One region of the Mesobacillus sp. ABV4_180 genome, then DNA from elsewhere that is predicted to be linked to it. Evidence: riboswitches for the same ligand, from Rfam matches in the RefSeq annotation. Region 1 holds a riboswitch; the other holds the start of a gene.
What was found. Region 1 has a riboswitch for cyclic di-AMP ahead of ACXAEA_RS21860 (hypothetical protein). Riboswitches for the same ligand answer to the same signal wherever they lie in the genome.

Region 2: another riboswitch for cyclic di-AMP. It lies ahead of ACXAEA_RS14865 (cation:dicarboxylate symporter family transporter); the one in region 1 lies ahead of ACXAEA_RS21860 (hypothetical protein).

Annotation. Positions count from the first base shown of each region.
Region 1 covers NZ_JBSWTJ010000001.1:4,298,519-4,305,663, forward strand. The annotation lists gene kdpA (potassium-transporting ATPase subunit KdpA) at 1-1,001, opposite strand, end outside; gene ACXAEA_RS21855 (potassium-transporting ATPase subunit F) at 1,032-1,112, opposite strand; gene ACXAEA_RS21860 (hypothetical protein) at 1,237-1,641, opposite strand; cyclic di-AMP (ydaO/yuaA leader) riboswitch at 2,046-2,185, opposite strand; gene ACXAEA_RS21865 (Na-translocating system protein MpsC family protein) at 2,409-2,780, shown strand; gene ACXAEA_RS21870 (MmcQ/YjbR family DNA-binding protein) at 3,094-3,462, opposite strand; gene ACXAEA_RS21875 (VOC family protein) at 3,487-3,882, opposite strand; gene ACXAEA_RS21880 (Lrp/AsnC family transcriptional regulator) at 3,999-4,481, opposite strand; gene ACXAEA_RS21885 (DMT family transporter) at 4,694-5,632, shown strand; gene ACXAEA_RS21890 (DUF2935 domain-containing protein) at 5,728-6,528, opposite strand.
Region 2 covers NZ_JBSWTJ010000001.1:2,880,445-2,887,589, forward strand. The annotation lists gene ACXAEA_RS14850 (undecaprenyl-diphosphatase) at 1-61, shown strand, start outside; gene ACXAEA_RS14855 (GNAT family N-acetyltransferase) at 189-710, opposite strand; gene ACXAEA_RS14860 (Nif3-like dinuclear metal center hexameric protein) at 769-1,686, opposite strand; cyclic di-AMP (ydaO/yuaA leader) riboswitch at 1,870-2,011, shown strand; gene ACXAEA_RS14865 (cation:dicarboxylate symporter family transporter) at 2,131-3,387, shown strand; gene ACXAEA_RS14870 (GNAT family N-acetyltransferase) at 3,453-3,902, opposite strand; gene ACXAEA_RS14875 (RNA polymerase sigma factor) at 4,105-4,602, shown strand; gene ACXAEA_RS14880 (zf-HC2 domain-containing protein) at 4,599-6,047, shown strand; gene ACXAEA_RS14885 (STAS domain-containing protein) at 6,220-7,059, shown strand; gene ACXAEA_RS14890 (DEAD/DEAH box helicase) at 7,122-7,145, opposite strand, start outside.

The DNA.
Region 1 (7,145 bases):
ACAACAGCATACAAAGCAGATTGCCCTGTCCCAAAGCGGACTTCTTTTCCCTCCATGCTGCCCTGCTCATGCTGGATTCCCATCGAATTGATAACCGGGTTTCCCTGGAATTCAGAAGTTAAGGTTACTCCGAGAATGACGATGAACATCATGGACATCGAAGCAAACAACACTCTTCCCTGCTTGGCATTTCCAACCATTCTTCCGTAGGCAAATGGCGTAGCTGTTGGCAGTAATAGCATCAAGAGGATTTGCAGGAAATTGCTGAGAGCCGTCGGGTTTTCAAATGGGTGTGCAGAGTTAACTCCCATAAACCCTCCCCCGTTGTTCCCCAGTTCTTTTATAGACAGGAATGATCCTACTGGGCCACGTGCTATTTGCTGTTCACCACCCTCGATTGTCTCGGCAGTAATCGTTGGCTCCAGTGTCTGTGGTACTCCCATCGCAACAAAAAGCAATCCCGTGATAAATGCGATCGGCAAAAGCACTCTCGTAATCGCCCTGATTAAATCCACAAAGAAATTTCCGAATTCTTTACCTGAAAGACCTCGGATAAAAGCCATTAGTACAGCCAGTGCCGTTCCTGGAGCAGCGAACATCATGAACAGAATTCCGATCATTTGCGCTAAATAGGAAAGTCCGCTTTCACCGCTATAGTGCTGAAGGTTCGTATTTGTCATGAAGCTTACTGCCGTATTGAAAGCGAGCGTAGGGTCCATTCCAGCTATTTCACTTGGATTGAGCGGCAGATGACCTTGCAGCCTGAAAACCAGGTAAACCAGCAAAATCATGAACGCATTCGCAAACACCAATGACAGCGCATATTGTTTCCAGGACTGGCTTACCTTCTTAATTCCTCCTAGCTTAAATAACAGATTTTCAAAAGGGCCGAATACTTTATCCAGGCCGCTTTCGTTATAATCAAAAGCTTTTGCCAAATAGATTCCGGCTGGCTTCGCCAAAAGAGCGACAGCCAGCAGCGTGATGATGATTGAAAGAATGGTCGTGAACACTATTTTTACCTCCGAAAGTTAAAATTTCTCTGGATTCACTAATACATAAAGCAGATAAATCACAACGAGGGATACAACCCCCAATAATAAGGTCATCATTCCATTTCATCTCCTTGGTGAACTATACGGGAAGACCAGCTCGTCAGACCAGCCATCATAAGAGTAAGTACAAGGGATAACCCTACAATCAAAACATCCAACATCCTAAACCCTCCTGATTTCCTTAATGGATTAAAAAAGCGATATTATTGCAGTTTGTATAAATGACATGTTTCACACCAAGGCATTCATATAATTTCTGAGGGTACATCTTGTTTTTCGTAACAACAATGATCGGAGCAAGGGTACTCGTCTGGATTACTTTTGATAGGCTGCATGTATCAGCCAGGCGATCCTCCAGCAGAATGACTTTCATAAACCTTTGTTTTAAGTCCACGAATATGTCTTCCTCTTTTAAATGAATAATGTTATTGATGCCTTTGCTCGTCAGCTCCTGGTTAACCTTTTCATCCGCTGATAAATACACAATAGAATCATTTGCATCAAACTGGTCACAAACACTCAGAAATACTTCATAATTTGGAATGCATACAAGCAGTCCATTATTAAAATCCGCATCCCCGCTCACTTCCTGTTCCTCCTTTTCAAAATTAGCACTTAATAAAATCCACAAATTAATCAGGTCCACTTCCGTATCTAATGCGCTTAATCCCATGCCTTCTTAAAAAAAGGTACAAAAAAAGACCAATGCATCCTTCTTCCCCAAAATTGATGCCACCCAGCTGAATCTAGCTATCTCTCAAAAAATGAGACAGATAAATAACACTGAATGAAACATTCAATTTCCATTGGAGAAAAAGTACACATTGGTCTACCTAACGCCCAGCAAACAACTGAATAGCTGCTTCCTTTGCATTCTGTCATCCATGCAACCTTTTCAAAAATAGGCACAATAAAAAGACCTACATTACACAGTCAAGCTGCTTTTTTCATATTGCTATGAAAAAAGCCCCCTGAATAAGGCGGTCTTATGACCTCCTTCGCTTTAGCCGACGAAGTTAGCTGACGGGTAGGATGGCGAAAGAGTGATCTCATCCCTTCTACATACGTAGAATTAACCCCAAGAAAATGGGTCCTCCGTTCTCACAAGTGAGATTAGGCCGAACTATTTAATTTGTGATTTCGAGGTAATTTTACTCCTGGATGAAAAGTTTGTAAATGGGCAAATAACCTGTTTTTTCGTAAAATTTGACGAAATTATTAGATTTACCTTAAGTTATCTTTAATTTGCTCACTTTCTTTTTGATTTGCTCCCTTTTTCAAACTCTTATTGACAGGTTTTACAGGGATTCATTAATATTACTCTGTAAATATCATGCTTAGGAGGAGTTCTTAATGAGCTCAAAAAAACGCAGGCTTGAAGCAGATTTGAGTGAAGCTTTCATTAAATTGCAAAGAGACCTGATTGGCAGAGGACCACAGGAAACAAAAACGTATATTGTCAATGATATGGTGATCGCCCGTTTCAAAGGTGTATTAACCGTTGAAGAAAAACATTTAGTCAGCCATGATGATGGGAAGAAGCTCGTAAAGAAAATGCGCCAGCTCCTCCGTGAAATGTACAGCAAGAACTTTGAAGAAATTGTGGAACAACATACAAAATGCAAGGTTCTTTCCAGCCATAGTGATATCAGTACAAAACTGGGGGAAAGAATTGAAGTGTTCATAGTGGATAAAGATCTCGAAAAACTGCTGGGCAATGAATAGGATTTTCATAGTTTAGTTGATTAACAGAGCTCGGTCTGTCTCGTTTACTTCTGACCTTTTCAGGCGTAACAGCCTAAGAAATAAATCCTGATATTATCGTTTTTTCTAAATAGCAAATAAATTTAATCAAACGTTTGATTAAATTATTTGTCCTGTTTACAGACATATAAGAAGCACTCTTGTGAACAAAAAAACCCACAAAAGAAAATTTTTTGTGGGTTTTTCACCTTGTTAAATTTACGATATTAATTCGCCTAATATTTTCTGCCTAATATTTTCTGCCTAATATTTTCTGCCTAATATTTTCTGCCTATCATTTCCGGAGCTCGATAAAGTTCTTAACCAAACGCTTCGGTGCTGCTCGTAAATAGGCTTCTTGGATTAAATCCGTCAATTCATCCCAGACTTCGCTTTCAGGATTTTGAATAGATACCCAACCATGATGTCCTATGTATGGGGCTTTATAAAAATGCTCTTTTTGCAGCAATAATTGTTGTGTTTCGCGATCAGACTTGAACGACAAGCTGAATCCTTTGTCATCTTCTCCTGATATCACGAAAGATTTCCCATTGATTTTAAACGTATTGTGCCCAAAGCCGTCAATATGCTCAACTGCCTCGGGCAGTGCAAGACAGATAGTGCGCACATTTTCAAGCGTACTTGACGTCCCTTTAGATTTCACGCTTTTCTACACCTATCATAGTTTCTATTTTGCATTCTCATCAGGCTGATGAATCCCGAATACATTACCTTCAGTATCGAGATAATACCCTTGCCACGCCATTCCAGGAAGGGCATATTTCGGCACTGCGACCTTGCCATCATTCTCGAGGATTTTCGCTTCTGTTGCGTCGTAATCTTCTACTCCCATGGTGCAGGAGAATCCATTCAATGCCTGGTTTGGTTCTGGTGGAGCACTTTTCCGCTGCATCAATGCGCCATTGATCCCAGGTTCTTTCTCATCGCCAGTCACAGCCCCGAAGTAAGGCATTCCGGCATACTCACTCCAATCCTGAAATGACCATCCAAATACCTCTCCATAAAACTTCTTTGCCCTCTCCATATCACTTACATGGATTTCAAAATGAACTAATCTTCCCATGATTACCTCCAGATTTTATATTTAGATGCTATTATGTATATCTTGAGGATACTTCTTTATTATAGGACAGTTGTGGGAATATATTCAATTTTTACAAAAATCTAAATTCTGTCGCGTTATTCATCCTCGCGAATCGGCAGCACCGTCGAATCCTTTATCCCTCTCAAGGCAAGACTTGTCTGGATCTTGGTTATCCCCAGTTCATTCAGCTTTCTGATAAACATCTCAAGTTCCTTGCGATCCTTGCACGCCACCTTTAACAGATAATCGTATTCGCCTGTTAAGCAATGACACTCCAAAACTTCCTTCATCGATTCCAATGTCGCCTCCAGTGCTTCCAGCTTTTCGGCCTGATGCATATTGGTGCTCATGAAAACAAAGCACAGCAAGTCAAAGCCCAGCTTCTCATGGTTCAAGATAGCCACTTGCTTTTTGATATACCCTTCAGCTTCCAGCCGCTTGATTCTGGCGTGGACAGCCGGCGCAGATAGATTCACTCGTTTTGAGAGTTCCAGATTGCTTAGCTGCGCGTCCTTTTGAAGCAAATCGAGGATTTTTATATCCACATTGTCCAATACCTTGCTAACGATTGATTCCACGACCTGATCCCCTTTTTCAATTATTCAAAAAAGCCGCTTAATAACAATACGAAAATGAATTTTTCAAACTAATAATCTATAACACTTTCGTTTATTTCGAATTAATCCAATTATACAAAATATCCTTTCGTTACAGAATGTAAATGTTAAAATAATTCATATAAGCAATGTCATTGTGCACAATGGCTCTTTGAGAAAAGGAGCTAAATGACGTGAAATATTATTGGTTATTACTTCTGACCAGCTTTCTTTGGGGCGGTAATTTTATCGTGGGAAAAACGCTTGTGGAGCATGCTTCCCCTGCCACCTTGACCATTCTAAGATGGGCCATTGCGATTATCTGTCTGGTTCCGCTTGTCTGGTGGAAAGAAAAAAAGCTGATACCTCCAAAAGAATCGATCCTGCCATTATTTTTAATGGGAATCACCGGAGTCGCCATGTTTCAGGCCTTTCAGTTTATGGCCCTTGAACAAACCTCGGCTACGAACGTCGGCTTAATCTCGACATTAAACATGTTTTCAATCGCTGCATTCTCGTTCATTTTTCTAAAAGAGAGAATAAATTCTCTTCAGTTCTTCTCAATGATCATCTCACTATTCGGCGTTTTGCTCGTTCTGTCAAAAGGAAATTTCGATTTATTGTTTTCATTGCAGTTCAACACCGGGGATCTATACATGATGGTCGCTGTGGGCATGTGGGGAATTTATTCCGTTTGCAGCAAATGGGCGATGGCAACCGTCACGCCGATGATGTCCATCCTCTACTCAGGCATTTTCGGACTTCTCGTCCTTCTTCCATTTACAATCTCAGATTTCACTATAACAAACGTAAATGCATCGTTCATTCAATCCATTTTATATACAGGCCTGATTTCAACAGTCCTTTGTATGGTTCTCTGGAATATCGGAGTGAACAAACTCGGACCAAGCACATCCGGGCTGTTCCTGAATTTCAACCCAATCTTCACAGCCATTTTAGCTTTTGCTTTTCTAGGCGAGCAAATGACCTGGATTCAAGCTGCTGGCAGCATCATCGTCATTGCAGGCTGCTTCTTGTTCACCATTTTGAAGAATCACAGGGACGGTTCTTCTGTTTTCAATCTACTTAAACGAAATCGACCCCAGAGTATGAGAAATGCGCATCTCAATTGAGTGCGCATTTTTAAGCTTATCTTCCAATTGAAACATAGGGACGGTTCTCTTGTTTCAAAATGAAACAAGAGAACCGTCCCTGTGTTTTTAAACCCCTATCCTTGCATCTTCTGCCCTTTCAGACTGGCTTCGAATAAATCGATGATTTCCAGGAACCGTTCTGCTTCCCGGAAAGTATGATCAGCTAAAAGTGGATGGATATTGCTCTTTATACGGCAGGCTTCAATTAATTCTCTGGCTGTTTTCTTGAAATCCCTTAGTGAAGCAACGGATACTCTGTTTTGGTCCAGGAAATGATCCAGGATTGGTACTGTTTCTGATTGCGGACGCATTGAATCTAGATCAACCGCCTGAAACACCAATTGATCGAAATCATGGCTGAATTCCTTCGCCTGTTCGACGAGCTTTCGTTCCGAAGGATCTAACAGGTGTCCGATAAATTTAGCATGGTCAGCCATGATCCTTAGGAAAAAGACATTCTCTGCGATAATTGCCTCAGGCTCAGGTGCCAGTTTCCCTTCATTCAGCTCTTTTAACCGATTCGCGAAATAAGCCGCTTCCCTGCTTATATGATCGATCAACAATGGGAAGTTATTCGACCGAATTTCACAACGTAAAGTCAATCCCAGCACTTTTCTTTTGTAAGCCCAAATGGCAGCAGCTGCTTGATAAACCTCATTGTTAAACGCTTGAACCAGACGTATATCTGAGTTTACGGAAAATCTGGCCAGCTTCTCCTCGATTCTTTCAAAAAGAGTAATAAACTGCTGCGCTTCTGCGATCAATTGTTTCTGTTCATAGGTAAACCCTAAGCTAAGAAATAATGCATGTTCCTTCATGATCCTCGACCAAAACGCAATTTCATCCAATGACCTCGCAACAATTGGATTTGCCATCCAATCACCCCTTCTCCATAATTCCACCACCATTTATATGTTATATTTTTCTCGCTTATTCTTCTGTTCCCTAAACATTATCTATGCTAAATTTCAGAAACTGAAATATCTGTGCTTGTATCAATGAACCGATCATCAATTAGCAAGATATAAAGCACTCTCTAAATATCCTTCTATTGAAATAATAGTTTGAGTTAGTAGTAACACCGTAACGGTTCCGGAGTTTCGTATGAGACTAGGGAACCGACATTTAATTTCCCCTTAAAGCAGCAAAAAATATTTTCCCTGCTTTAATCTAATTAGAAAAGGATTTTCCAATGATCCGGTTGTATTCCTCCTCACTTAAAATCCCTATCTTCCGGCAAATTGTTGAATAGAGCAAAATTTTCTTCTGAATACGTGAATTCCTCATTCGAATCACTCCATTTTCTATATATATACTCTAAATTCGACAAAAGGTTTCCATTAAGCAAAAAAAATTCTTTAGTAAAACTTTCTGTCTCCACACCAAATCAAAATGGGCGAGATGTACCCAGTGCTACTCAAATTCCACCCGATTCCCGAGGAAGGAAATCTCATCAAGTGCTGAACTCTGGACAAATGACCCACAATGATCT
Region 2 (7,145 bases), 1.4 Mb from region 1:
AGCAATTAGCGTTGTAAACCGTGTGATTTTTTATAACAGTTTCGGGAGAAAACCAGAATAACATTAGGTTTTATACTACCCTAATCGCAAGTTCATTTTACTGCTGACAAAAATCTCCCCGGTTAATTGACCGAGGAGATCCATTTCAAGTCTAAAAATATACGCTGGTTATTCACTGCAGCCATAATCTACTGAATCCAAAACCTCTTCACTACATTGCCATTTTCCTCCGTAAAACTAGTATCCTGTTTGCCGCCATTTTTAAGGATGGTCCGTTCCGAGGCGACATTGTCCGCATCGCAAACGACAAGTACCTTTTGTATGCCCAATTCGTTCGTCTTCTCCAGGGAAAAAGCAAGGATTTTCGTCGCATAGCCCTTCTGACGTTCACTTGGCCGGATTCCATAACCGATGTGGCCACCGGAATTCATAAGTCTTTCTGTAAGTGCATGCCTTATATTAACTGCTCCCAAAACCCGATTGCTTTCGTTAATTAGCCAGTATGTTGAATCCCTTACCCAGCCTTCAGGAATGTTTATACCGTTCTCGTTATTCATCAAAAATTGGACCATTCCAGGGAAATCAGATGGATCCTTTTCGATCACCCACGGAATCATATCCTCTCCGCTAGCCATCCACTCCTCATAAAATTCCAGGTATTCTTTTTCTAAATCTACTGTCGGCTTAACCAAATATACTTTTTCTCCCATTTCTTCATGCCCCTTTTGTAAAATTTATTCCTACTTTATCCGCCGCAAACATTCTATTTCACAGCCACCATTTTCGTTGTGGTACCAAAATCGTATCCAGTCCCAATTCTTCATTAAACCATTTTCTGAGCAACGTTTTCTTCACTAAGTATTCCGACGCAGAATGCGATACGCCGATTAGCGACATATTTGTTTCTGGCACATAATCCACCATTTGCTGGAATTTTTTCTTGCCATATTCGTTATCAATATGGCAATGAATCTCTCCGGTGATATAGGCCTGTGCTCCTCTTTGCTCTGCTTCCTTCATCCAGTCCACCTTGTCACCGCAGCCTGCAACAATCGCAATTTTCGTAATGCGTTCATGCTTCTTGCCTTCAAAATCCACATATGGAATATTGAAGATTTTCTCCAGTCTGGAAACAAGAAAGTCTGTGCTGGTTTCCTCTATTTCGCAAATAAATACCAGGTCAATCCCTTTGTACTCTGGCAAAAAACCATCAACTTTTTTAGCTCCTAATGCTTGCTGGATTGCAACACTAGTCCCCAGCTTTCTATGAAAATCCAATGGTTCATGTACCGTATAAACAGAAAGTTTTTTCTCTATGATTCCAGTAATATATTTTTCTTTAATTGGGACAAAGCCTTTCCCCCATTCGCCATTCGGATCACCGCATTCCATCAGCAAAGGATGATGCATAAATAGAAGATCACCTTCTATGCTATTTTCGATAAAATGCTCTAGCACCTCGTCTGTTGGAAACACAGCCAAGAATACTTTGCTTACCTCTGGAGCTCCTTTTATCATCAACCCATTGAAACGTACAGTAAATTCCTTTTCAAAGATACCTTTCCAATCAAAACCCGTCTCTTCATAGGCTGCCGGAAGAAATCTGCTGAACCCTGGATCCTTTCCAAACTCTTCGATTTCAAAAACTCGATTTAATTCACTCACAATGTGCACAAGCTTCAACATTACCACCCCATATCTAGTGTAGACTCTTTCCGATTTCTAACGTTAATTCAAGATTCTCTATTGGCAGCGAATAGCAGCTGAATTTCAAGCCCCCTCCGTCACCAGAACAATGTGATTCCTAGAAAAATTTCAAATGGAAACCAATATACATTTACAATTTTAAAATAATAATATAATATTTATGAATATTTTCCGCTTAATCTTACCGAAGAACGGGGGAACCAATTGGCGTCTTCTCGCCTGGGGTGAATTCAACCTGAAAGGGCTTTGCGTTTCCAAGTCCTAACCCGACAGCTAACCTCGTAAGCGACCAAAGGGAACAGTAGATCATAATCTTTGTGGTAAATGACACCCTAAGTGTCTTTTTTTACGGAGAAAAACAATCTTGTATCCCTTGCCAATTGCTATTACAGCATAGAATTTACAGAAGGTGAGGAAATCCATATGAAAAGAATCAGTTTGGCAGGACAAATATTTATCGGCCTGATTGTCGGTATCATCGTAGGTGCAGTATTTATTGGGAACCCAGCAGTTGCCTCCTACCTTCAGCCGATTGGAGATATTTTTCTCCGTTTAATTAAAATGATCGTCGTACCGATCGTTGTTGCAAGTATCATTGTTGCCGTTGCTGGTGTCGGCGACATTAAACAGTTGGGTAAAATCGGCGGTAAAACGCTCTTGTATTTTGAAATTATCACGACAATTGCCATCATTGTTGGTATCGTCGCAGCGAATTTATTCCAGCCAGGTGCTGGCGTTAATATGAGCGAACTGGATAAAACGGATATTGCCAGTTATGTAGATACAGCCGAAACACAAGAAACAAAGTCTATGATCACGACACTGGTAGAAATCGTCCCAACCAATCCAATTGCTGCTTTTGCAGAAGGCGATATGCTTGCGATCATCTTCTTTTCCCTTGTATTTGGTTTAGGGATTTCGGCGATCGGTGAAAAAGGAAAACCAGTTATAGCCTTTTTCCAGGGAACAGCTGACGCGATGTTTTATGCTACCAACCAAATCATGAAATTCGCACCATTTGGGGTATTTGCACTGATTGGTGTGACAGTTTCAAAATTCGGTCTTGCATCATTAATCCCGCTTGGCAAATTAGTCCTTACCGTTTATGGCACAATGGCTTTCTTCGTAATCGTCGTATTAGGCTTAGTAGCTAAAATGGCAGGTTACAATATTTTCAAATTGATTGTTACACTGAAAGATGAATTAATATTGGCATTCTCGACAGCGAGCTCCGAGACAGTATTGCCAAGAATCATGGATAAAATGGAGAAAGAAGGAGCACCAAAACACATCACTTCTTTCGTCATACCGACAGGCTACTCCTTTAACCTTGATGGTTCAACGCTATATCAAGCACTCGCAGCCATTTTTATCGCCCAGATGTACGGAATCGACATGAGCATTTCAGAACAGATATCACTAATGCTGGTGTTGATGGTTACTTCAAAAGGCATAGCCGGAGTCCCGGGTGTTTCATTCGTCGTTCTCCTGGCGACACTAGGTACTGTAGGATTGCCTGTTGAAGGTTTAGCATTCATTGCTGGGATTGACAGAATCCTTGATATGGGACGTACGGCTGTAAATGTAGTCGGGAACTCTCTGGCAGCCATTGTAATCGCCAAATGGGAAGGCGTCTTCAAACCAAATAGTCAATCAGCTTCATTGAATAAAGCTTCTTAAATTATATTGATATCCAACAGGATCACCTGTTGGATATTTTTTTGCTTTTTTTCTCAATGTTATGACTAAAATGCCAGCTTAAATGCAGCGAGTTGTTCTCCCCAAGGCGCAATTTCTGTTTCGACAAAACCAGCGTTCTTATATGTTTTTCGTGCCCCCTCATTTTCTGGATGATAGCCAATCATGATAGTCGGAATTCTATCTGTGTTCTCCCTTTTAATCTCTTCAATTATTAATTTCACAGCAGCGGCACCGATTCCCCTTCCCTGGCATGCCTGATCTACCATCAAACGGTATACCCAATAATTATTGTCATCCTGGTCAATACCGTACATGGCAAAGCCTATCATCTGATTACCTTCGTATATCCCGGAGGCGCTGAACTGTACAAGGAATTGAACTTCAGCAATCGAATATAGATTAGAGGCCATAAAGTGCTTTTGCTCATCCTTAACCTTTAACTGAATTGCATCCTCCCAGTTGTCCTTCGTAATAGGTCTTAAAGTCAGATCCATAAAATAATCCCATCCTTCTATAAAAATACCATTCTGAACCGATGATATTGTTGTTAACAACTAAATTTCATATATTTTAGCTAATTTTACCATCAGCAATAAAATTCTCAACCATCTTTTTAAATTTTTTAAAATAATTAAAAAATCCAAGTAACTTTTACAGTTATTATTTGTCTATGATTTTTGGAGAGAGGGGGATGTAATGTCGGATCCAAGAATCGAATTATACGAAACCTATAAAAATGCGATTTTTTTATACTTGTACCGGTCAACACTGAATCGGCATGTTGCTGAGGATCTTACACAGGATACTTTTTTAAAAGCTTTCCAAACACTAGCCAGTTTCCGTGGGGAATCCTCATTAAAGACCTGGCTTTTTAAAATTGCCAGAAATACTTTTATCAATTTCAGCAAGAGAAAACATAACAATATGGAGTTTCAATCTGATGAGCTTGATCAGCAATTTGTACAACAGCAAGATCTGTACAAAAACTCAGATGATCAGCACGAAATTGAGCTTACATTACTGATGCTTCCTGAAAACTACAGAACTTATATTATTTTGCGGGATGTCAATGACCTCTCCTATGAAGAGGTAGCCACAATCACAAACGAAACAATTGGCCAGGTAAAGGTTGGCTTGTATAGGGCACGGAAGAAATTCAGGGAAATCTACAATAAGATGGAGGATGGGGAATGAAATTGGAACATGATGTAGTCCAGGATCTTTATCCATTATATATAGAAAACGATTTAAGTCCTTCGGTAAAAGTTTCAGTGGATGAGCATTTGCAGGCTTGTGAAGCATGCAGGATTTTTTACGAAACCGGAGAAAGAAGCATTACAGTAGCTAACATGGATGAACCGAAAGTATCCAGCTCCCTGGATGATAAAATCATCTTAAAAATGAAGCTGAATCGATTAAGGCTTGTCACTGTGGTCCTCGCAACCATTATTTTTTCAATGGTCCTCACAGATTACGTGAAGGAACGCGAAAAAATGTTCATGGCCGTAGACAACTATTATGGCACGATCAGAAACTTTTCGGGAATGTTTGATGTTGTTAAAACCGAAGGACAGAGCCTTGAATTCCTTCAGGAAATGTTACATCAGTTGTTCGAAGAAAATATGACACTTGAGGAACATATAAATATTTTCGAAAGAAAAAATATTAACACAACTGCCTTCCATCTAAGCCTGAATACGCAAAGATTGAATTCCATGTTTGAAGTCTTGAAAATCCGTTATGACCAGGGCAGATGGACAGAAACAGACGAAGCAGCATTTCAATCTGTAAAGGATTATTTCATTGAACAGGAAAAAGTCATGAGAGTGGAATATAGAAAAACACATCATGGATATAGTTCATATCTCCACAACCTGGATGTAAAAACAATGGACCAGTTTTATGAAAAAATGAATCTCTTGAGTTACAGTTATACACGATTTCATAAATTGCCTGATCAAATGAAAATAATGAACGAGGCAGAATTGAAGAGCCTGATTGCCAATACTTTGGATATAGATAGAGATAAAATCAAATTAAAAAAGGAAAGTCCGATTAATGACTTATTTGTCTACCATTTTGATATCGGAGCGGGATTCGGTGGGACAATTGATGCAATCACAGGTCAAATCACGAATTATACCGGGAATACCGGAGCATTAAATGATGGTCCCCTCATAAGCGAGGAGGAAGCTGAGAGTAAGGCAAAAGAATATTTAACAAAAATCTATGGAGAAAACCTTAACCTTGAGCTGGTACCATCAGGGTTCAATTACAACTCTTTCTCAGATGATCCAAGACATAAAGTCTACAGCTTTAAAGCAGTCCCAAACTTTAAAGGGATAGCATTGTATTCTCCGCTGGAATCCGAAACCATCATCAACGTTAATGCCAGGAACGGCGAGCTTGAAAGCTTTGATCACAATCGTTATATCCCCTCCTTCGAAAAATTTGATCAAGTTGACCTTTCAGCAATACTAGAGAATAAGGGCAATAAACAGCCGGTCATCATTTATTCAGCACTGACAGGAAATTTCGAGCTTGTCTATATGGAGTCTGATTTGGATTACTACGAAGAAGGAAAATTCATTTCAGCGACAACTGGACTGCATGAGAAGATTTATATTGAAGAAAGATAAATTCGCACGAGACAGTAGGCAAACTCGAGAAATCTGAGGTTGTCAGCTGTCTTTTTTGTACATTACAATTATTTGTGTTTTCATACCCGGTTTGCTACATTTAAAATAAGGAGTCTTTAACCTACGAAGGCGTTGTTAACTAAACCGTTATTTTTTGAGGGGTGTACATAAAATGGAATCAACATTTTATCAAAAAGATGAAGTAACTGAGTTCATCAAAGCCAACAGGGATCTTTTTGAACAACAATTATTATCAGAGGCAGTTAACGTTGCATCAAAAATCAATGAAATCCTCCAAAAGGGAAATATCGACCTCTTAAAAAACGCTGAAAAGTTAGTCGTTTACATAGTGGAACAGCAAGAGGAGAACCTTGTTGCGTTTGCAGAGCAAGAAGGATTGGCATGGGCAGAGCATTCCCTGACCGTTGCATTTAAATTGGAATGGATACAGGCCATAAGAAGGACATTATGGCATTTCCTTAATCAATTCGACCGCTTGAATAACAGTTTTACTGACCGTGATGAATTCTTCCGTCTTGAGAAAAGGATCAACGACCAAGTCGATCAGTTCTTGAACACTTTTTTCTTAAGCTATACTAAATACAAGGATGAAATCCTGAACTCGCAAAGAAAGCTGGTTGAACACCTTTCAGTACCAATCATTCCAATCAGCAATTCTGTTGCTGTCCTGCCTTTGATCGGCATGATTGATGAATACAGAATGCGCATCATTGAAGAAAAAGTCCTCATGGATATTTCAAGGCTGAAAGTGCAGACATTGATCATGGACCTTTCAGGTGTCGCTGAAATGGAAATGAATGTGATTGATCATTTCCAAAAAGTTTTGACTGGAGTAACAATGATGGGCTCAAAGGCTGTTATCACGGGCATGAGGCCTGAACTTGTAAGAAGGATGATTCATGCCGGTATATCCTTTGAAGAAAAAGCAGAAACAAGAGGTACATTGCAGCAAACATTGAGATCTTATTTGGATAATGAAGTTTCGAAATAATATTACTAATAAAAGCCCCTTTGACTTCAAAGGGGCTTTTTCCAGGCTAATACATAAGGAATTTAAATCATCAGGATTTCACGAAT